Azospirillum brasilense: one gene and its partner. The protein of the gene in region 1 binds, or shares a complex with, the protein of each later gene. Links are inferred from orthologs where the notes say so. Each region holds a gene or a part of one and is shown on either strand. Other genes may lie near its edges.

What was found.
Region 2: the proteins of groL (region 1) and metK are in contact, whole or in part, in a cryo-EM structure (PDB 8P4O), measured with the Escherichia coli proteins. The link is inferred for Azospirillum brasilense from one-to-one orthologs.

What each region holds. Positions count from the first base shown.
Region 1 is NZ_CP032345.1:1,437,118-1,453,684, reverse strand. Bases 7,574-10,544 are described here. They hold groL (chaperonin GroEL), read left to right. Parts: upstream 7,574-8,222; coding sequence 8,223-9,866; downstream 9,867-10,544. Other genes in these bases: D3869_RS07050 (catalase), read left to right, coding at 10,063-10,544; groES (co-chaperone GroES), read left to right, coding at 7,880-8,170; D3869_RS07065 (usg protein), read right to left, coding at 7,574-7,585. In the rest of the region: D3869_RS07090 (endonuclease/exonuclease/phosphatase family protein), read left to right, coding at 1-174; D3869_RS07085 (polyhydroxyalkanoate depolymerase), read left to right, coding at 482-1,702; D3869_RS07080 (COX15/CtaA family protein), read right to left, coding at 1,751-2,836; D3869_RS07075 (pyridine nucleotide-disulfide oxidoreductase), read left to right, coding at 3,030-6,524; D3869_RS07070 (lysozyme), read right to left, coding at 6,691-7,182; more of D3869_RS07065, read right to left, coding at 7,322-7,573; more of D3869_RS07050, read left to right, coding at 10,545-11,757; D3869_RS07045 (cytochrome-c peroxidase), read left to right, coding at 11,995-12,999; D3869_RS07040 (NapC/NirT family cytochrome c), read left to right, coding at 13,084-14,232; D3869_RS07035 (hypothetical protein), read left to right, coding at 14,342-14,605; D3869_RS07030 (NAD(P)/FAD-dependent oxidoreductase), read left to right, coding at 14,725-15,957; D3869_RS07025 (transglycosylase domain-containing protein), read right to left, coding at 16,108-16,567.
Region 2 is NZ_CP032345.1:1,665,990-1,671,112, reverse strand. The notes cover bases 627-3,537. They hold metK (methionine adenosyltransferase), read right to left. Parts: upstream 2,712-3,537; coding sequence 1,542-2,711; downstream 627-1,541. Other genes in these bases: D3869_RS08105 (helix-turn-helix domain-containing protein), read right to left, coding at 2,967-3,455; trmB (tRNA (guanine(46)-N(7))-methyltransferase TrmB), read right to left, coding at 744-1,454; D3869_RS08120 (antibiotic biosynthesis monooxygenase family protein), read left to right, coding at 627-766. Also shown: ribosome maturation factor RimP, read right to left, coding at 1-147; more of D3869_RS08120, read left to right, coding at 452-626; lnt (apolipoprotein N-acyltransferase), read right to left, coding at 3,569-5,123. UniProt on the Escherichia coli protein: Catalyzes the formation of S-adenosylmethionine (AdoMet) from methionine and ATP.

The DNA of each region.
Region 1 (16,567 bases):
TTCCCCGACTGGGCCAGCCCGCGCAGCTTCCACGCGCGGATGCCCACGCTGCGGCTCGACCGCATCTATGTGAACAACGGGCTGACCATCCCGTCCTACGAGGTGGTGCGCACGGTGCTGACGCGCCGCGCATCCGACCATCTGCCGGTGCGCGCCACCGTGGCGGTGCCATAACCGATATTCCCGCTCGGGTATGCCGGGCCATTGATTGCTGCAAGGCGCGTGCGCGGTTCCGCGGGCGCGCCTTTTTCTTTGGGCTTGATCCTCCTGCCTTGCCTCCTTTGCAGTGCAGCGTTGCGTGGTCTGTTTCGTGTGGCTGACTGTTTCTCATGTAAGTTTTTTGCCCGAGAACGGGTGTCGGCTATTGACCTTTCGGATAAGGAGTGGCCTATCTATTGGTTGGTCATACGACCAATGACGGCCGACCGATGACAGCACCCAGCCGACCGGGCGTGGGAACAACCGCCGAAGCGAGGACCTGTTGCTCTACCATCTCTACGATCTGCAGCACGCCGCCCTGCGCCCGATGCGCCTCCTGGCCGAAGCGACCCAGCACACCTTCCAGAACCCGTTCAGCCCGGTGTCCTACACCCGCGTCGGCCGCGCCATGGCCGCTGGCGCGGAGCTGCTGGAGCGCACCACCCGCCGCTTCCCCAAGCCGGAATTCGGGCTGAAGACCACGGTGGTGAACGGCGAGACGGTGGCGGTGACCGAGCGCATCGCCCATCGCAAGCCCTTCTGCAACCTGCTGCACTTCGCCAAGCCGGAGGGCACCCCGGCGCAGCCGCGCGTCCTGCTGGTCGCCCCGATGTCGGGCCACCACGCGACGCTGCTGCGCGGCACGGTCGCGGCGCTGCTGGCCGACCATGACGTCTTCGTCACCGACTGGATCGACGCCCGGCTGGTGCCGCTGGCGCGCGGCCGGTTCGACCTGGACGACTACATCGACACGGTGACGGAGCTGATCCGCTTCCTGGGTCCGCAGACCCACGTCATCGCGGTGTGCCAGCCGGCGGTCCCGGTCCTGGCCGCGGTGTCGCTGATGGCGGCGGGGGACGAGGCGGTGCAGCCGCGCTCCATGACGCTGATGGGCGGCCCGATCGACCCGATGGCCAACCCGACCGTGCCGGTGAAGCTGGCGGCGACCCACCCGCTGTCCTGGTTCGAGCGCAACGTCATCACCACCGTCCCGGCCTACTATCCGGGCGGCTTCCGTCAGGTCTATCCGGGCTTCATCCAGCTTTCCGGCTTCATGTCGATGAATCTGGACCGCCACATCGGGGAGCATGTCGGCCTGTTCCGCCACCTCGTCCGCGGCGACGGCGATTCCGCGGAGCAGCACCGCCGCTTCTACGACGAGTATCTGTCGGTGATGGACCTGTCGGCGGAATTCTACCTGCAGACCATCGAGACGGTGTTCCAGAAGCATTCGCTCGCCAACGGCACCATGGAGTCGCGCGGGCGCAAGGTGGAGCCGGCGGCGATCCGCCGGACCGCCGTGATGACGGTGGAGGGCGAGCTGGACGACATCTCCGCCCCCGGCCAGACCGAGTCGGCGCACCGCCTCTGCGCCTCGCTGCCCGACGGCATGCGCGCCCGCCATTTCCAGAAGGGCGTCGGCCATTACGGCATCTTCAACGGCCGGCGCTGGCGCGAGAGCATCATGCCGGCGGTGCGGGAATTCATCCGCAAGCACGATTGAGGTTGGTAGCGTTCCCTCTCCCGTCCTGGGAGAGGGAATCGGCCGGCGTCAGCGCTTCGGAACGCGCACCGGGCGCAGCTCGTGCAGCAGCCAGACCAGGCCGGACACCAGCAGGATCGCCCCGGCCTGATGGGCGGCGCCCAGCGGAATCCACACGAAGCTCAGCAGCGTGGCGATGCCCAGCCCGATCTGGACCAGCACCATCGCCGCGGTCAGCAGCGCCACCCTCCCGGCGCGGCCCGGCAAACGGGCCACCCACACCCGCAGGGCGAGCCCGAGCACCACGAGGCCGGTCAGCAGCGCCAGCGCCCGGTGCGTCAGCTGGATGGCCGCGGTGTTCTCAAAGAAATTGATCCACCAGGGCGTCAGGTTGGCGACCTCCGGCGGGATGACGTGGCCGGCCATCAGCGGGAAGGTGTTGTAGGCCAGCCCGGCGTCCGTCCCGGCGACGAAGGCGCCCCAGACGATGGTGACGCCGGTCAGCCCCAGGGCCCAGCGCGCGTGTTTGCGCAGCCGGCCGGACTCGGTCGCCCAGCCGGCCAGCGGCAGCGGGTCGAGAACCCCCAGCGCGGTGCGCAGCAGCAGCCCGTAGATCACGATCGCCGTGCCGAGATGCAGCGCCAGCCGGTACTGGCTGACGTCGGGGCGGTCGACCAGACCGCTCTTGACCATGTACCAGCCGATCACCCCCTGGAGCCCGCCGAGCAGGAACAGCCCGGCCAGCTTCGGCCACAGGTCGGCGGGGATGCGCCCGTTGACCCAGAAGCGCAGGAAGGGGATCAGGAAGACGAAGCCGATCAGCTGGCCCCAGAAGCGGTGGAACCACTCCCACCAGAAGATCTGCTTGAAGGCCGCCAGATCCATCGCCGAATTGTAGATGCGGAACTCCGGCGTGGTCTGGTAGAGGCCGAAGACGCGGTTCCATTCCGCCTCCGACAAGGGCGGCAGGATGCCGATCAGCGGCTTCCACTCCACCATCGACAGGCCGGACTCGGTCAGGCGCGTGATGGCGCCGATCACCGCCATGGCGAAGACCATCGCGCAGCAGACGAGAAGCCAATAGGCGATGGGACGGGTGGAGGCGGGGTCGCGGACGTCTTTCCCGGCGAGGGCGGGGGCGGTGATGTCGGTCACGGACGGGCGGCTCCGGATGGTGCGGAAAAGTTCCGGCGGGGTAGGGGCTTCCGGCTCATGTGGGGTGCGGCGCCGGCTGCGTCAAACGGACACGGGTTACCCCGCGGCCAGGGACATCGGTTTCGGGTGAAGGCGGCGCGCCGCGGGTGTTACAAATATCAGTCTTACCAACGGCTTCGGATGCGGGGCGGCGATGGCGGACCTCACCCTCGGCTTCGGCCTGTCGTTCCACGAGCTTTACGGGCAGGACGGGCTGGCCCGGCTCGACCGCGCCTTCCTCGCCCGGCTGTCCGACACGGACCTGGCGCTCGCCAACCGGCTGCTCTCCGCCCGCGCCCAGCCCGACCGGCTGGAGGCCAAGGCGGAAAGCGACCTTCTGATCGCGCTCGCCCCCCACGCCGAGGATTTCATCGGCGAGCTGTTCGGCGTCCGCGCCGCGCTCGACGAGCTGCGCGCCCGCCACACGGCGCTGGCGCCGCTCTACACCGCCAAGCGCCTGTTCGTTCAGCGCCGCGCCGCCAAGGCGGTGAGGCCGGAGGCGGTGGCGGCGCTCGACGGGGCGGAACTGGCCGCGCGGCTGGAGGACTGGCTGGGCGGCCCGCTGACCGAGGCCGCCTTCGCCCGTCAGGTGCTGGCCTGGATGGAGGACGAGGCGGCCCACGCCGACCAGCTCGACAGCGCCGCCCAATACGCCGCCTGGGCGGTGTTCAGCGAGGCCGGGCGCGCCCGGCACGGCGGCGGCGTGCTGTTCCAGGTGCCGCACCGCACCGACCCGCAGCGTCTTGTCCCCGTGGAGACGGTGGAGGTGCACGGCGTCACCATGATGCGCCTGCCCGACGAGGCATGCCGCGAGCGTCAGGGCTTCCACCTGACCGACCCCGGCACCGATCTGGCCGGGGCGCTGGACGAGGCCAACTACTGCATCTGGTGCCACAACCAGGGCAAGGACAGCTGCTCCAAGGGGCTGCGCGACCGCAAGACCGGGGAGTTCCAAAAGAGCGCCTTCGGCGTCGCGCTGGCCGGCTGCCCCTTGGAAGAGAAGATTTCCGAGATGCACGCGCTGAAGGCCGAGGGTGTGCCCATCGGGGCGCTGGCCGTGGTGGTGGTCGACAACCCGATGTGCGCGGCCACCGGCCACCGCATCTGCAACGACTGCATGAAGGCCTGCATCTATCAGAAACAGGAACCGGTGGACATCCCGCAGGCGGAAACCCGCACGCTGAAGGACGTGCTGGAACTGCCCTGGGGCTTCGAGATCTACAGCCTGCTGACCCGCTGGAACCCGCTGGACCTGCGCCGCCCGCTGATGCGGCCGGACAGCGGCTACAAGGTGCTGGTGGCCGGGCTGGGGCCGGCGGGCTTCACGCTGGCCCACCATCTGATGAACGACGGCCACACGGTGGTCGGCATCGACGGGCTGAAGATCGAGCCGCTGCCCGCCGACCTCTCCGGCGTCCTGCCCAGCGGCACGCGGGTGCCCTTCCGGCCGATCCGCGACGTGCGCGACCTCTACGACCGGCTGGACGAGCGGGTGATGGCCGGCTTCGGCGGCGTCGCCGAATACGGCATCACCGTGCGCTGGAACAAGAATTTCCTGAAGGTGATCCGGCTGTTGCTGGAACGCCGGGCGCGCATGACGATCATCGGCGGGGTGCGCTTCGGCGGCACGCTGACCATCGACGGGGCGCTGGAGCTGGGCTTCGACCACATCGCGCTGTGCATGGGGGCGGGCAAGCCGACCGTCGTGCCGATGGCGAACCGGCTGGCCCGCGGGGTGCGGCAGGCCTCGGACTTCCTGATGGGGCTGCAACTGACCGGAGCGGCCAAGCCGGACAGCATCGCCAACCTGCAGGTCCGGCTGCCCATCGTGGTGATCGGCGGCGGGCTGACCGCCATCGACACGGCGACGGAGGCGCTGGCCTACTACCCCGTCCAGGTCGAGAAGTTCCTCTCCCGCTACGAGGTCCTGGCGGCCGAGCGGGGGGAGACCGCGGTGCGCGCCCGCTGGACGCCCGACGAGGCCGAACTGGCCGACGAGTTCCTGGCCCACGCCCGCGCCATCCGGGCGGAGCGTCTCGAAGCGGGGGAGCAGGGGCGCGAGCCGCGCGTCGCGGCGCTGCTGCAATCCTGGGGCGGTTCGACCATCGCCTATCGACGGCGGCTGATCGACAGCCCCAGCTACACGCTGAACCACGAGGAGGTGGCGCACGGTCTGGCCGAGGGCATCCGCTTCCTGGAATGCGCCGCCCCGCGCGGGGTGGAGATCGACGAGACGGGCGCCGCGCGGGCCATTCACCTTGCCATCAACCCGGTCGGGCCGGACGGGGTGGTGGCGCCCGCCGCCGTGGACGCACGGCTTCCCGCCCGCACCATCCTGGTCGCCGCCGGCACCCAGCCGAACACCGTCCTGGCCCGCGAGGAACCGGAGTGGGTGGAACTGGACGGACGCTGCTTCCGCGCCATCGACGAGGACGGCCGACCGGTGACCCCGGAGCGGCAGGCCAAGCCGAGCCAGGCCCATGTGCTGATGGCGCGGGCGCCCGACGGGCGGTTCCTCAGCTTCTTCGGCGACCTGCACCCGTCCTTCGCCGGCAACGTGGTGAAGGCGATGGGCGGGGCGAAGCGCGGCTATCCGGTGGTCAGCCGGGCGCTGGCCCGCCGGGCGCCCAGTTCGGTGACGCCGGACGCTCTGGTGCGGCGCCTGAACGCCGACCTGCGGCCCCTGGTGCACAGCGTCAACCGCCTGACCCCGACCATCGTGGAGGTGGTGGTGAAGGCCCCGGCTGCGGCGCGCCGTTTCGAACCCGGACAGTTCTACCGGCTGCAGAATTTCGAAACGCTGGCGCAACGGATCGGCCGGACCACGCTGGCGATGGAGGGGCTGGCCCTGACCGGCGCCTGGGTGGACAAGGACGCCGGGCTGCTCTCGCTGATCGTCCTGGAGATGGGCGGCTCGTCCGACCTTTGCGCCCTTTTGAAGCCCGGCGACCCGGTGGTGGTGATGGGGCCGACCGGCGCCCCGACCGAAATCCCGGAGGGGGAGACGGTGGCGCTGGTCGGCGGCGGCTTGGGCAACGCGGTGCTCTTTTCCATCGGGCAGGCCTGCCGGGCGCGCGGCAACCGCGTCGTCTACTTCGCCGGCTACAAGCGGATGGAGGACCGTTACAAGACCGACCAGATCGAGGCCGCGGCCGATCGCGTCGTCTGGTGCTGCGACGAGGCGCCGGGATTCACGCCGACGCGCCCCGGCGATCTGAGTTTCGTCGGGAACATCGTGGAGGCCATGCGCGCCTACGCGGCGGGCGGGCTGGGGCCGGCGGACATCCCGCTGGAGACAGTGGACCGCATCGTCGCCATCGGCTCCGACCGCATGATGGCGGCGGTGGGGGCGGCCCGGCACGGCGTGCTGAAGCCCTACCTGAAGCCCGGCCACGCGGCCATCGGCTCCATCAACTCGCCCATGCAATGCATGATGAAGGAGATCTGCGCCCAGTGCCTGCAACGGCACACCGACCCGGCGACCGGCGAGGAAACGGTGGTCTTCTCCTGCTTCAACCAGGACCAGAGCCTGGACCGCGTGGACTTCGCCAACCTGAACCAGCGGCTGCGCCAGAACGCCGTCCAGGAAAAGCTGACCGCCCAATGGATCGACCGCGGCCTGCGGTTGACCGGCCAGCGGAAGGGGTGAGGGGGAGACGTTCTTTCCCCTCTCCCGTCCCGGGAGAGGGTGGCGCCGAAGGCGCCGGGTGAGGGTAAGGTCGAGAATCAAGGCGCTGATCCTTGGCATCACCCTCACCCTTCCCACGCTGCGCGTGGGCCCCTTCCCTCTCCCGGGGCGGGAGAGGGGGTCTGCGTCACGCGCCCGTGGCGGTGCTGACCGCCGCCTGGGGCAGCGGCGTGGTGGCGCTTTCGAACAGGTCGGCCTCGGCGGCCCGGCGCTTCACCAGACCCGGAAGCTGCGTCTTGACCCCGTTGACCGTGGCGTAGACCCAGCGGCCGAACTGGCCGGCGGCGCCTTCGTAGTCGCCCTGGTTCAGCAGGCGCAGCAGGGTCGAGCATTGCAGGCTGCCGGCCCCCAGGTTGAACACGAAGGAGGCCAGCGCGCCGCGCTGGTCCGGGTTCAGCGCGACGGTGACCAGCTTGTCCACCTGGGCGGCGGCGGAGGTCAGGTCCGACTTCAGGAAATCGTCGGCCTGGGCGGAGGTGATGCTCTGCCCCAGCTCGACCCCGGCGGTGTGGCCGTAGCCGATGGTCGGCACACCCGCCGGGCACAGATAGGCGTTGAGGTAAAGACCCTCGAAGTGCTTCACGAGGTTGACCGCTTCTTCGCAAACCGGCGTCGTCATGTTCGTCATTCCCCCAGCTTGTCGTGGACGTGCATCGGCACGGACGGTTCGTGCAGGGGGAAGCCTATCGGAAGCGATAATCACTTAATAATGGTTTATTTTTTCACATTTACCCGCGGTGGAGGAGGTGTGCGGGCCGTCAGGTCCAGCGGAATTCGGCGGCCACCGCGCGGGTTTCCCCGGGCGTGATCAGGCGGTGGGTCGCCAGCTTCACCGAATGCAGCTTGCCGTCCAGGTTGGCCTGCCAGAAATCGAGGAACCGGCGCAGCACCGGGTAGCCGGGAGCGATGTCCAACTCTTGCCAGAGATAGCTCTGCAGCAGGTGCGGGTGGTCCGGCATGTGGTACAGAATCTCCGCCGTGGTCAGGCGGTAATCGCGAAGCTGAAGACCCAGACTGGCCATGCTCTGCCTCCGTGATGGTGGAACCGGTGGCGTCCTTCCGCTGCGTCCTGATGATTCTTTTGTGAAAGTGTGCCGTTCGCGGCTGCGGCAGGCAACAAAAATTTTTCTTCTTTTTCAACGCATTAGCAGCAAGACGGGGCGACTGCTGCCAGGAATCGCACCGATTGCCGCAACGACCCTCTTGAATCAAAACCGCAGCTCGATTAGCTGTCTGGCACTCGCCGGGGGAGAGTGCTAACAGCCCCGAGCCCGGCGCCAATCCTTTCAATAAGCCTTGATCCTGGAGGCATCCCCATGAAGTTCCGTCCGCTGCACGACCGCGTCGTCGTCAAGCGTCTGGAGTCCGACACCAAGACCAAGGGCGGGATCATCATTCCCGACACCGCGAAGGAAAAACCCCAGGAGGGCCAGGTGGTCGCGGTGGGTCCGGGCGCCCGTGACGAGAGCGGCAAGGTCGTTGCGCTCGACGTGAAGGCCGGCGACCGCATCCTGTTCGGCAAGTGGTCGGGCACCGAGGTGAAGATCGAGGGCGAGGATTTCCTGATCATGAAGGAATCCGACATCATGGGCGTCGTCGAGGCCTGAGCCTCCGCCCGCGCTGAGCGATCCAACCCCCCGAATTTCAAGGAAGTGAGCAATGGCTGCCAAGGAAGTTAAGTTCTCCGCCTCCGCGCGCGAGAAGATGCTGCGCGGTGTGGACATCCTCGCCGACGCCGTGAAGGTGACGCTGGGTCCGAAGGGCCGCAACGTCGTGATCGAGAAGTCCTTCGGCGCTCCGCGCATCACCAAGGACGGCGTCTCGGTCGCCAAGGAAATCGAGCTGTCGGACAAGTTCGAGAACATGGGCGCCCAGATGGTGCGTGAGGTCGCGTCGAAGACGAACGACCTGGCCGGCGACGGCACCACCACGGCGACCGTTCTGGCCCAGGCCATCGTCCGCGAGGGCGTGAAGTCGGTGGCCGCCGGCATGAACCCGATGGACCTGAAGCGCGGCATCGACCTCGCCGTCGAGACCGTCGTGGCCGACATCCGCGGCCGCGCCAAGAAGGTCACGACCAACGACGAGATCGCCCAGGTCGGCACCATCTCCGCCAACGGCGAAGCCGAGATCGGCAAGATGATCGCCCAGGCGATGGAGAAGGTCGGCAACGAGGGCGTCATCACGGTGGAAGAGGCCAAGAGCCTCGAGACCGAGCTGGACGTCGTCGAGGGCATGCAGTTCGACCGCGGCTACCTGTCGCCGTACTTCATCACCAACGCCGACAAGATGATCGCGGACCTCGAGAGCCCGTTCATCCTGCTCCACGAGAAGAAGCTGTCGGGTCTGCAGGCCCTGCTGCCGGTCCTCGAGGCCGTCGTGCAGTCCTCGCGTCCGCTGCTGATCATCGCCGAGGACGTCGAGGGCGAGGCCCTGGCGACCCTGGTCGTGAACAAGCTGCGTGGCGGCCTGAAGGTCGCCGCCGTCAAGGCCCCGGGCTTCGGTGACCGCCGCAAGGCGATGCTGGAGGACATGGCCATCCTGACCGGCGGCCAGGTCATCTCCGAGGATCTCGGCATCAAGCTCGAGAACGTCACCATCGACATGCTCGGCACCGCCAAGAAGGTCGTGATCTCCAAGGAGAACACCACCATCGTCGACGGCGCCGGCTCGGCCGAGGACATCCAGGCCCGCATCGGCCAGATCAAGGCGCAGATCGAGGAGACCACCTCGGACTACGACCGCGAGAAGCTGCAGGAGCGTCTGGCGAAGCTGGCTGGCGGCGTTGCCGTCATCCGCGTCGGCGGCGCCACCGAGGTCGAGGTGAAGGAGCGCAAGGACCGCGTTGACGACGCCATGCACGCCACCCGCGCCGCGGTGGAAGAGGGTGTCGTCGCCGGCGGCGGTACCGCCCTGCTGTACGCCACCAAGGCCCTGGAAGCCCTGAAGCCGGTCAACGACGAGCAGCGCGTCGGCATCGAGATCATCCGCCGCGCCCTGCAGGCCCCGGTCCGTCAGATCGCCTACAACGCGGGCACCGACGGTTCGATCGTGGTCGGCAAGCTGCTGGACCAGAACGACGCCAACTTCGGCTACGACGCCCAGAAGGGTGAGTTCACCGATCTGGTCGCCGCCGGCATCATCGACCCGGTGAAGGTGGTTCGCACCGCCCTGCAGGACGCGGCCTCGATCGCCGGCCTGCTGATCACCACCGAGGCGATGATCGCTGAGAAGCCGGAGAAGAAGGCTGCTCCGGCCGGCATGCCGGGTGGCATGGACGACATGGGCGGCATGGGCTTCTAATAGCTCACGTCATCCACGACGTTTGCGGAAAGGGCGGTCCCTCGGGGCCGCCCTTTTCCGTTTGGGCATCTCCCTGACGGACAGGGTGTCGCCGTCCGGCGTTTTGGATTGGAACGGTTCCAAACTAGGGACGTTGACCTTCCAACCGGACGCCCCAGGGGTGCGCCGGCACGGCTTGCTGTTCAGGGAGAAAGCGATGGCTGACCAATCGAAGACTCTGACCAACCGTCAGGGCCACCCGATCACCAACAACCAATCCCAGCGCACCGTGGGGGCCCGCGGGCCGGCGACGCTGGAGAATTACCAGTTCCTGGAAAAGATCTCCCATTTCGACCGCGAGCGCATTCCGGAGCGCGTGGTCCACGCCCGCGGCTTCGTCTGCTACGGCGAGTTTGAAGCGACGGGCAAGATCGGCGACGAGCCGGCCTCCAAATACACCCGTGCCAAGCTGTTCCAACAGGCCGGCAAGAAGACCCCGCTGGCCATACGCTTCTCCACCGTCATCGGCGGGCGCGATTCGTCGGAGGTGGCCCGCGATCCGCGCGGCTTCGCGGTGAAGTTCTACACCGAGGACGGCAACTGGGACCTCGTCGGCAACAACCTCGCCGTCTTCTTCATCCGCGACGCCATCAAGTTCCCGGACGTCATCCATTCGTTGAAGCCCGATCCGGTGACCTTCCGGCAGGAACCGAACCGCATCTTCGACTTCATGAGCCAGACGCCCGAATCCATGCACATGCTGACGCATCTGTTCAGCCCGCGCGGGATTCCGGCCAACTACCGGCACATGGAAGGCTTCGGCGTGAACACCTACAAGATGGTGAACGCCAACGGCGACACGGTGCTGGTCAAGTACCACTTCCACCCGCGCTGCGGCGTCGCCTGCCTGACGGCGGAGGAGGCGGCGAAGGTGCAGGGGCAGGATCTCGGCTCCGCCTCCAAGGATCTCTTCGAGGCCATCGACCGGGGCGATTACCCGCAGTGGGACATGTATGTCCAGGTCATGGAGGACCACGACCATCCCGAACTGGAGTGGGACCCGCTGGACGACACCAAGATCTGGCCGGAGTCGGACTTCCCGCTTCGCCACGTCGGCGTGATGACGCTGAACCGCAACGTCGAGGATTTCTTCAACGAGAACGAACAGATCGCCATGGGCACCGGCGTTCTGGTCGACGGGCTGGATTTCTCCGACGACAAGATGCTGGTCGGGCGGACCTTCTCCTACTCCGACACGCAGCGCTACCGGGTCGGCCCCAACTATCAGCAGTTGCCGATCAACCAGGCCAAGAACGCGGCGGTCGCCACCAACCTGTCGGGCGGGCAGATGTCCTACCAGCGCGATCTGGCGCCGGGGCAGAACCCGCACGTCAATTTCGAGCCGTCCATCCACAACGGCCTCAGCGAAGCCCAGCGGGAGGAGCCGAACAACCCGCCGGAGATCCGTGGCCGGCTGACCCGCAGCGTGATCGAGCGCCGCAACGACTACGTCCAGCCCCGCGCCCGCTACTGCACCATGATGGATTGGGAGCGCGACGATCTGGTCCTGAACATGGGCACGCTGCTCGGCCAGTGCGAACGCGACGTCCAGGAGCGGATGCTCTGGCACTTCTTCCTGATTCATGACGACTATGGCAGCCGTGTCGCCGGCATGCTGGGCATGACCGCCGCCGATGTCGCCGGCTTGGCCCCCCTGCCCAAGCAGGTGCTGACCGACGAGGACCAGAAGCGGCTGAAATCGCTGGGCAAGAACGGCGACACCATCGACCCGAAGGTCTGGGGCCAGTGGACCGGTTCGGTGAAGGTCCACCGCGCCACGGCGGACGAGGTGGCGAAGGGGATGCCGGCCGGCGCGCAGGGCGGCATGGCCAGCCAGGCGGCTGCCGATTAGGCGCAACCTAAGATCATCAACCGGTTGGCGTCCCGATGGGGGCGGCGGGCTGTCCCGCCGCCCCTTTTTCATGCCCGCATCGAAGATTGTTTTGAGTGGCCATAGTTTGTGTACGGACATGCGGCGCATTGCCGCGCGACACGCCTGTCACTGGTATCACCAGAGCGCGGCGTGCCACTGTCATTTTGCATCAAGGCATTAGCCAAAATATTAGAACTTCGATAAGGGAGAAGTGCGATGTCCATGCGTGCTGCCGTGTCCTTCGCGGCCATGCTGGCGGCCTCCGTCGCCACCTTCGGCGTGCCCGCGTTCGCCGCCGACGAACCGATTTCGCCGATCGAGGCGGCGAAGGTCACCAATCCCGGATTGGTTGAACTCGGCAAGAAGCTGTACTTCGATCCCCGGCTGTCCAAGTCCGGCTTCATCTCCTGCAACTCGTGCCACAACCTGTCCATGGGCGGCACCGACAACCTGAAGACCTCCATCGGCCACAACTGGCAGCAGGGCCCGATCAACTCGCCGACCGTGCTGAACTCCAGCCTGAACGTGGCCCAGTTCTGGGACGGCCGCGCCCTGACCCTGCAGGAGCAGGCCGGCGGCCCGATCGCCAACCCCGGCGAGATGGGCTCCACCCACGCCCTGGCGGTCGAGGTGCTGCGCTCCATCCCCGAGTACCAGAAGGAATTCGCCGAGGTCTTCGGTGAGACGACGATCACCATCGAGGAGGTGACCAAGGCCATCGCCGCCTTCGAGGAGACGCTGGTCACGCCGAACTCCCGCTTCGACCAGTGGCTGAAGGGCGACAAGAAGGCCCTGACCACCGTCGAGCTGGAAGGCTACGAGCTGTTCAAGGACTCGGGCTGCACCGCCTGCCACAACGGCTCGGCCGTCGGCGGCAACACCTTCCAGAAGATGGGCGTCGTCGAGCCCTACAAGACCAACAACCCCGCCGAGGGCCGCATCGCGGTGACCAAGGAGGAGGCCGACCGCTTCAACTTCAAGGTTCCGACGCTGCGCAACGTCGCGCTGACCTACCCTTACTTCCACGACGGCGAGGCCGCGACCCTGTCCGACGCCGTGGACGTCATGGGCCGCATCCAGTTGGGCAAGAAGTTCTCGACCGACGAGAACGCCAAGATCGTCGCCTTCCTGAAGACGCTGACCGGTGACCAGCCGAGCTTCGCTCTGCCGATCCTGCCGCCGTCCACGGACAAGACGCCGAAGCCGCATCCCTTCGACTGACGGGTTGAGGGTTGGATGGGGCCGGGCGTCGTTGGGGCGGCCCGTCCCCATTCCTTTTCTTGAGGATGGTTGCAGGGTATCGACATGCGGTGGGGATGGAAGACGGCGGGGGGCTTCGGGACGCTCGCGCTGGCCGGTCTGGTGGGCGTCGTCGTCGGGGTGGTCGGCTGGGGCGGCTTCAACACCGCGATGGAAGCGACCAACCGCATGGAGTTCTGCGTCTCCTGCCACGCGATGCGCGACACCGTGTATGTCGAGTACACGGCCTCGCCGCACTACCAGAACGCTTCCGGCGTAAGGGCGACCTGCGCCGACTGCCACGTCCCGCGCGACTGGACGCACAAGGTGATCCGCAAGGTGCAGGCGTCGGGAGAGCTGTATCACTGGCTCATCGGCTCCATTGATACCAAGGAGAAGTTCGAGGCCAAGCGCCACACGCTGGCGCGCCGCGAATGGGACCGCATGCGGGCCACCGACAGCCAGGAATGCCGCAACTGCCATTCCTTCGGCGCCATGGACTTCCACAAGCAGACGCCGAAGGCGGCCAGCGCCATGGAAGGGGCGGAGAAGGCCGGCAAGACCTGCATCGATTGCCACAAGGGCATCGCCCACAGCTTTCCCGACGTGACCGCCGGTCATCGCCAGTTCTTTGCCGGCCTGTCGGATCAGGCGAAGGCGCTGGCCCTGAAGCCCGGCGACACCGCCTACGCCTTGACCAGCCTCGCCCTGTACGGCGCGCCGCCGACCCCTGGGAGCGCCGGGGACGGCGAGATCGCCGCGGCGACTCCGGTGAAGGTTTTGGCAACGGAAGGCGGCGCTCTGAAGGTGGAGATCACCGGCTGGCAGCGGGGCAGTTCCGCCCAGACGCTCTACGCCCGGCCGGGCAAGCGCATCACCACGGTCAAGCTGAACGCGGCGGCAGCAGGGCAGGCAGAGGCGCTGCGCAGCGTCACCGATCCGGAGACCGAACAGGAGTGGACGGAGGTCCGCCTGACCGCCTGGACCGGGGCGGGCGGCTATGTGGGCACGCTCGGCGCGCTGTGGGATTACGGCGCGCGGGTCTACGACGCCAACTGCTCGCTCTGCCACGCGCCGCACCCGCCGGCCGACTTCGACGCGAACGCCTGGATCGGCAAGATGAACGCCATGAAGCGGCTGACCCGGCTGGACGAGGAGGAGGGCCGCCTGCTGCTGACCTATCTGCAGAGCCATGCGAAAGACAGCGCGCGATGATCGCTGCGGCGAGAACCCGAAGCTGCTAAGAGGGGTTTTCTACCACGGGCCGGCGTTGAACGCGCCGCGCCCGACGGCAGACGACCACTTGAGAAAGAGGACCCCCGCGATGTCGACCCTGCACAAACAAGCCATGGAAGCGGTGCTTCAGGCCGCCTCTCACGACATCGTCGGCACGCTCCAGGAGCGTGGCGTCACCGACAAGCACAGCGAGGAGGGCGACCTCGTCGTTCTCGACGTCGCGATCCTGCACGCCTACCGCATCTTCATGCGGATCTGCGAGGAGAACGGGCTGGAGGTGGACGCGGGCTATTTCGCCGACATGGCCAACGACCTTGCCGACGAGGTGGCCCAGGAGGACGACGCGGACTGATCCGGTCCCGCGCCGCCGATTCCCGCTTCTTGAGTGCCCCGGTCCCGTCCCCGCTTGCCGCTTCCCAGCGGTGGCCCGGACGGGACCGGTCGACATCCTTCCGCCCTTCGGGGGACCCGATGACCGACGCCCCTGACACCGCATTTTCTCCCGACGTTGCGATCATCGGCGCCGGCCCGGCCGGGCTGATGGCGGCGGAGGTCATCGCCGCCGCGGGCCGCTCGGTCGCCGTCTATGAACGGATGCCCACCCCGGCGCGCAAGCTGCTGCTGGCCGGGCGCGGCGGGCTGAACCTGACCCATTCCGAACCGCTGGACGCCTTCACCGCCCGCTACGGCGCGCAGAGCCCGCTGTTCGCCGATCTGCTGGCCGGCTTCACCCCGACGGACCTGCGCGATTGGGCGGCGGGGCTGGGGATCGAGACCTTCGTCGGCTCCAGCGGGCGCGTCTTCCCGGTGCAGATGAAGGCCTCCACCCTGGTGCGGGCGTGGCTGCGCCGGCTGGAGGGGCTGGGCGTCACCCTGCACACCCGCCACCGCTGGCTGGGCTGGGACGCGTCCGGCGCGCTGCGCGTCCAGCGCGGCGACGGCCCCGCGACCACCGTCGCCCCGCGCGCCACGCTGCTGGCGCTGGGCGGGGCGAGCTGGCCGCGCACCGGTTCCGACGGCGCCTGGACGGAACTTCTGGCCGCGCGCGGGGTGGACATTGCGCCGCTGCGCCCGTCCAACATGGGCTTCGAGGTGCCCTGGTCCGATCACCTGCGCGAACGCTTTGCCGGCCAGCCGGTCAAGAGCGTCGGCCTCGCCTTCGGCGACCGGCGGCTGAAGGGCGAGTTCGTCATCACCGAAACCGGCATTGAGGGCGGCGCCGTCTACGCGCTGAGCGCCCCCTTGCGCGACGCCATCGAACGCGAGGGCTGGGCCGCCCTGACCATCGACCTGATGCCGGACCTGCCGGAGTCGGCGATCGCCAAACGGCTGCGCCGCCGCGGCGCGGAATCGCTGTCCACCTTCCTGAAGAAGTCCCTGTCGCTGACCGGCCCGCGCGCCGCCCTGCTGCGCGAGTTCACCCCGGCGTCGGAACTGTCCGACCCGGCGGCGCTGGCCCGCCACATCAAGTCCCTGTCGATGGTGCTGACCGGCGTGCGGCCCATCGAGCGCGCCATCTCCACCGCCGGCGGCGTCCGGCTGGCGGAGCTGGACGCGTCGCTGATGCTGACCCGCCTGCCGGGCACCTTCGTCGCCGGGGAGATGCTGGATTGGGAGGCGCCGACCGGCGGCTACCTCCTCCAGGGCTGCTTCGCCATGGGCACGCGGGTGGGAAAGGGCATGCTGGGGTATTTGGGAGGCTGATAGACCCTCTTTTCCTTCTCCCCCCTGGGGAGAAGGTCAGGATGAGGGGGCGCCGAAGGCGACCCACTTTGTCAAACAAAGGACGTCTTCTCCGCCCTGCCGGGCGTAAATCCCCTCACCCAACCCTCTCCCCAGGGGGGCGAGGGCTTTTCACCGCACCGGATTGCCGTAGTCGTACTGCACCTGCGGCGCGCTGCCCTTGCCGGTCAGGCTTTCGATCAGCGAACCGATGCCGGAGGCCACGCCGCCCCCCGACGAACCGCGCGCGGGCGCCGGGGCCGCCGCCGGGGTGGCGCGGGCGGGCACCGCGATGCCGGAGGCGACATAGGCGGGGGCGCCCTCCATCCCCGGCAGGGGGCGGGGCGGGCGGCCGGCGTGGGCGTCCAGCATGAAGCCCTGCCACAGCTTGGCCGGCAACGAGCCGCCGGTGACCCGCTTCATCTCGGCGTTGTTGTCGTTGCCCAACCACACCCCGGCGACGAGGTCGGCGGTGAAGCCGACGAACCAGGCGTCACGGTAATCCTGGGTGGTGCCCGACTTGGCCGCCGCCGGGCGGTCGAGCTTCGCCGACTTGCCGGTGCCATACTCGATGACTCCGGTCATCATGCGG
Region 2 (5,123 bases), 220 kb from region 1 along the record:
GACCGTCATGGGCGCGCCGTCGGCGCGTTCCGCCATGACCTGCAGAACCATGCGCTGCCCACCGGTCAACTGCACACGCACGAGTTCGTAGCCCATGGCCTCGACCGACGGCGTGATGATCTGCTCGATACGACCGGTTGCTTCCATTCCACCTGACCCGCCCCCGCGGTCTCCCCTGGCACAGCGCCCTGGGACCAACACGGGGATGCCATACGCTGATAAAAAAATAAGTGGGCCAAAGCCCACCCGCAAAGCGTCCCGCCGGCCCGGTTTCCCGAGCCGCCGATCCGTATGGGTTCATGCGGTGAATATAGACATTCCGGAGCAGGCCGCAAGCGCTTTTCCGCAAGGTCCTATGCCCGGCGCTTGGTGGGCGGGTCCGGCCAGGGTAACGTCAAGCCCGCGGCGGCCTTTGCGCCGTGCGGAAAACTGCCCGTGGAGGCCGCTCACCATGATTCTCGAAATGGCTCTCCTGACGGTCAAACCCGGCCAAGGCCCGGCCTTCGAACGGGCGATGGCCGAGGCTCAGCCTCTCATCGCGGCGACTCCCGGCTTCCTCGGGCTGGACCTGCGGCCCTGCCTGGAGGCGGCCGACCGCTACCTTCTGCTCGTCCGCTGGGAGAGGCTGGAGGACCATACCGACAGCTTCCGCGGGTCCGACCGCTACGCCCGCTGGAAGGCCCTGCTCCACCATTTCTACGACCCGTTCCCGGTGGTGGAGCATTATGGCGAGCCGGTGGTGTCTACCCCCGCGCCTTGCGGATGAAGCGCAGGAAGACCGGCTTGCGCCCGGCCTCGATGGCCTTTTCCTCATAGCGGGTGGGCGGCCAGTCCGCGATGCGGTGGCGCCAGTCGGACGGGCCGCGGGCGGTCCATTCGAAATCGGGGTGGCGGACCGTGTGCTCCAGCATCCAGCGCACCAGCCCCATGTCGTCGCTGGCCAGACGCAGCTCGGCTCCGTCCTTCAGGACACGCGCGAGGCGCGGCAGATTGTCCGGTCCGATGAAGCGGCGCTCCCAATGGCGCTTCTTCGGCCAGGGATCGGCGAACAGCACGAAGGCGCGCCCGATGGAGGCGTCGGGCAGGGCGTCGAGCAGCGGACGGGCGTCGTCCGGGAGGACACGGACATTGTCCTGCACGCCCTCGTCATCCACCAGCTTGAGCAGGCCGGCCACGCCGTTGATGAAGGGCTCCGCCCCGATCACCCCGACGTCGCGGTTGTTCGCCGCCTGCCACGCCATGTGGTGGCCGCTGCCGAAGCCGACCTCCAGCCAGACGTCCCGCATCGGGTTGGCGAAGAGGGCGTGGGGATCGATGCGGTCGCCCGGCTGCGGCACCGGGATTTCCAGCGACGGCAGGAGCCCGTCGAGCAGTTCGGTCTTGCGCTTGCGGAGCGGACGCCCCTTGCGCCGCCCGTAGAGCCTCTTGGACGAGTCCAGGAAGGAGTCGGTCATCGTGACAGCAGGGTCCCAAAACGAACGCAGGGGCCGGCTGGCCCCTGCATCCCGGACCATCGGGTCCGGTCTTGGAAGAAGCCGCTCTTAGAAGAAGGCGGCGCGCAGATCGTTGACGAGATCGGTCTTCTCCCAGGAGAAGCCGCCGTCGGCCTCCGCCTCGCGGCCGAAGTGGCCATAGGCGGCGGTGCGGGCGTAGACCGGACGGTTCAGGCCCAGATGCGTGCGGATGCCGCGCGGGCTGAGGTCGACCAGCTTCTGCAGGATCTCCGACAGCCGGTCCTCGTCCACCTTACCGGTGCCGTGGGTGTCGACATAGACCGACAGCGGCTTCGACACGCCGATGGCGTAGGAGAGCTGGATCGTGCAGCGGTCGGCCAGGCCAGCGGCGACCACGTTCTTGGCCAGATAGCGCGCCGCGTAGGCGGCCGAACGGTCGACCTTGGTCGGGTCCTTGCCGGAGAAGGCGCCGCCGCCGTGCGGAGCGGCGCCGCCGTAGGTGTCCACGATGATCTTGCGGCCGGTCAGGCCGGCGTCGCCGTCCGGACCGCCGATGACGAAGCGGCCGGTCGGGTTGACGTAGAAGTTCGCCTCGTCGCACATCCAGCCGGCGGGCAGGCAGTTGAGGACGTGCGGGCGGACGATCTCGCGCACCTGCTCCTGGGTCAGGCCGTCGGCGTGCTGGGTCGAGACGACCACCGCGGTGGCGCGCACCGGCTTGCCGTTCTCGTACTGCAGCGTCACCTGGCTCTTGGCGTCGGGGCCGAGCTGCGGGGCGGCGCCGGAGTGGCGCGCCTCGGCCAGCGACTTCAGGATGGCGTGGCTGTAATAGATCGGCGCCGGCATCAGGGCCGGGGTCTCGTTGCAGGCGTAGCCGAACATGATGCCCTGGTCGCCGGCGCCCTCGTCCTTCTCACCCGCGGCGTCGACGCCGACCGCGATGTCGGCGGACTGCGAATGGACGAAGCACTTGACGTCCATCTTCTCCCAATGGAAGCCGTCCTGCTCGTAGCCGATGTCCTTCACCGCGGCGCGGGCAACCTGGACCAGCATGTCGGGGGTGATGCTCTCCGGCCCGCGCACCTCACCAGCCAGAACGATCTGGTTGGTGGTCGCCAGCGTTTCCACCGCCACGCGGGCGTAGGGATCGTGCGACAGATACAGATCGACGATGGCGTCGGAGATGCGGTCGCACACCTTGTCCGGATGGCCTTCGGACACGGACTCGCTGGTGAACACGTAGTTGAGCTTGGCCACGACGAACCTCGGCAATGGGCGGGGGCTATTCAACAAAAGCAAATTGGGAGACCGGCGCAGCACCCACGGAAAGCCAGTCATTTTCCGTATGTGACAAGCTTTGCGTTCCAGGTCAAGCGATCTCCCTGGGGTTGGGGGAGACCGGCGGAAATTCGCCCTAGAACGACATCGGGGAACGGGCCGGAGGGCCGCGTTCCCCAATCTTCCTGCCGTCCGGATTGCTTCCGGTTGTTCGGCTCAGGTCTCTAAACCGTGTTATTCGGCCGCTTCGACGATGCCGGAATTGGCAACGGCCTTGGTCAGCTCGAACAGGCGCTTGCGCACCGACGGGTCGTTGATGCGGTAGTAGGCGCGCACCAGCTCCAGCGTCTCGCGCTTGGCCATCGGATCGGGCTCGTAGCCGCCCGAACGCTCCTCGAAGCCGGCGGCGGCGCCCTCGTCGTCGTCAACCGGGGCCGCGGCGGCTTCCGCGGGCATGTCGTCGAAGAAGAAGGAGACCGGCACGTCCAGGACGCGGCTGAGGTCGAACAGGCGCGACGCGCCGATGCGGTTGGCGCCGCGCTCGTACTTCTGCACCTGCTGGAAGGTCAGGCCGATGGCCTCGCCCAGCTTCTCCTGGCTCATTCCGAGAAGGGTCCGGCGCAACCGGACGCGGGAGCCGACGTGAACGTCGATCGGGTTCGGCTTGCCCGTCTTGGGGCGGCCGGCAGCGGCCCGGCGGCCCCGCGTTTCTGTTGCTGGCATTGCTCTAATTCCCTGAAACAGTTGTGCAACCTTGATACGACATATCCATGTATGCAGTCAAGGGCGCCCGAGCGCTCCCGATGCGCGTGATTGAAAAAAGAGTCTCGGTTGCGCTAACCGCGATGTCGTGCGCGCAGGCCCACCGCGAAACAGGTCAAGAGAAGCAACCCAAACGCGCCGTCGCCCACTCGTCCGTAGAGAGTGGGGGTGGGCAGCGCCTCCGGCAAGGCCGCATCGACCACACCCCTGCGACCAAGCGGCAGCATGGCGGTGACGCGACCGTGGGAGTCCACCACACCGGAGATGCCGGTGTTGGCGACGCGGACCAGCGGCATCCCCTCCTCCACCGCGCGGGTCCGGGCGATGGCAAAATGCTGGTGGGGGCCGGCGGTGTTGCCGTACCAGGCGTCGTTGGTCAGGTTGAGCATCCAGCGCGGCCGTCCGGCTCCATCGTCACCGCTGGGCAGAACGGCGCCGGGAAAGATCACCTCGTAGCAGATCAGCGGGCTGACCGGCGGCAGGCCCTTGAGATCGAGCGACACCGGGCCCGGCCCGGCGGAGAACTCCGCCCCGTTGCCGGCGATCGCCCCGACCGGCAGCCAGCGGCGCAGCGGCATGTATTCGCCGAAGGGCACGAGGTGGAACTTGTCGAAGCGCCCCGTCACCGCCCCGCTGCCGTCGACCGCCGCCAGGCTGTTGTAATAGAGCGGCTCGCCCTCCGGCCCGGCCTCCATGCGCGGCACCCCGGTGATGAGCAGCCCGCCGGGCGGGGTGACGGAGCCCAGCGCCTGACGCAGGCGGGCGTCCTGGTCGAGGAACAGGGGCACGGCGGTCTCCGCCCAGATCACATGGGTGACCGGCTCGGTGGCCATGGAGTCCGTGGAGGGGGCCACGGAGAGTTCCATCTGCTGCTGGACGTTGCGCACCCGCTCGCCCGCCGCCCATTTCAGCCGCTGGTCGATGGCCGGCTGGACGAGCCGCAGCCGCACGCCCGGAACCGTCGCGTCCGACGCCCCGGCCAGCCGCAGCCCGCCCCAGGCGCCCAGCGCCGCGAACAGCGCCAGCCCGGCGGCCAGCGCCCCCCAGGCGCGGCGGCGCGGCACCGCCGGATCGGCCAAGGACGCCGGCAGCGACGCCACCAGCACGGTCAGCAGGCTGAGGCCGTAGACGCCGATCAGCGAGACGCCCTGCAGAACCGGCAGGACGCCCGTCCAGCCATAGCCGATGAGATTCCACGGGAAGCCGGTGAAGACATGGCCGCGCAGCCATTCGAACAGCGCCCAGGAGGCGGCGAACAGGACCGCTTTCCACAGCCCCTGCCCCATCCCCCTGCACCGCAGCATCCAGACCAGCAACGTGGCGGAGCCGGTGAACATCGCCAGCAGGATCGGCAGCCCCGCCGCCGACAGCGGCAGCGCCCACCAGAACCGCTCGATTTCGGTGAACAGCGCCGCACTGATCCAGTAGAGGCCGAGCAGATGATGGCCGAAGCCGAAGAACCAGCCCACCGCGAAGGCCTGCCGCTTCGTCCGTGCCCCGTCGAGCAGCCAGAGCAGTCCGGGAAAGGCGATCAGCAGAAGCGGCACCGCGTCGGCCGGCGGCAGGGCCAGCGCCGCCAGCCCGCCGAACCCCGCCGCCGCCAGCAGCCGACGCCATCCGGTCAGCCCG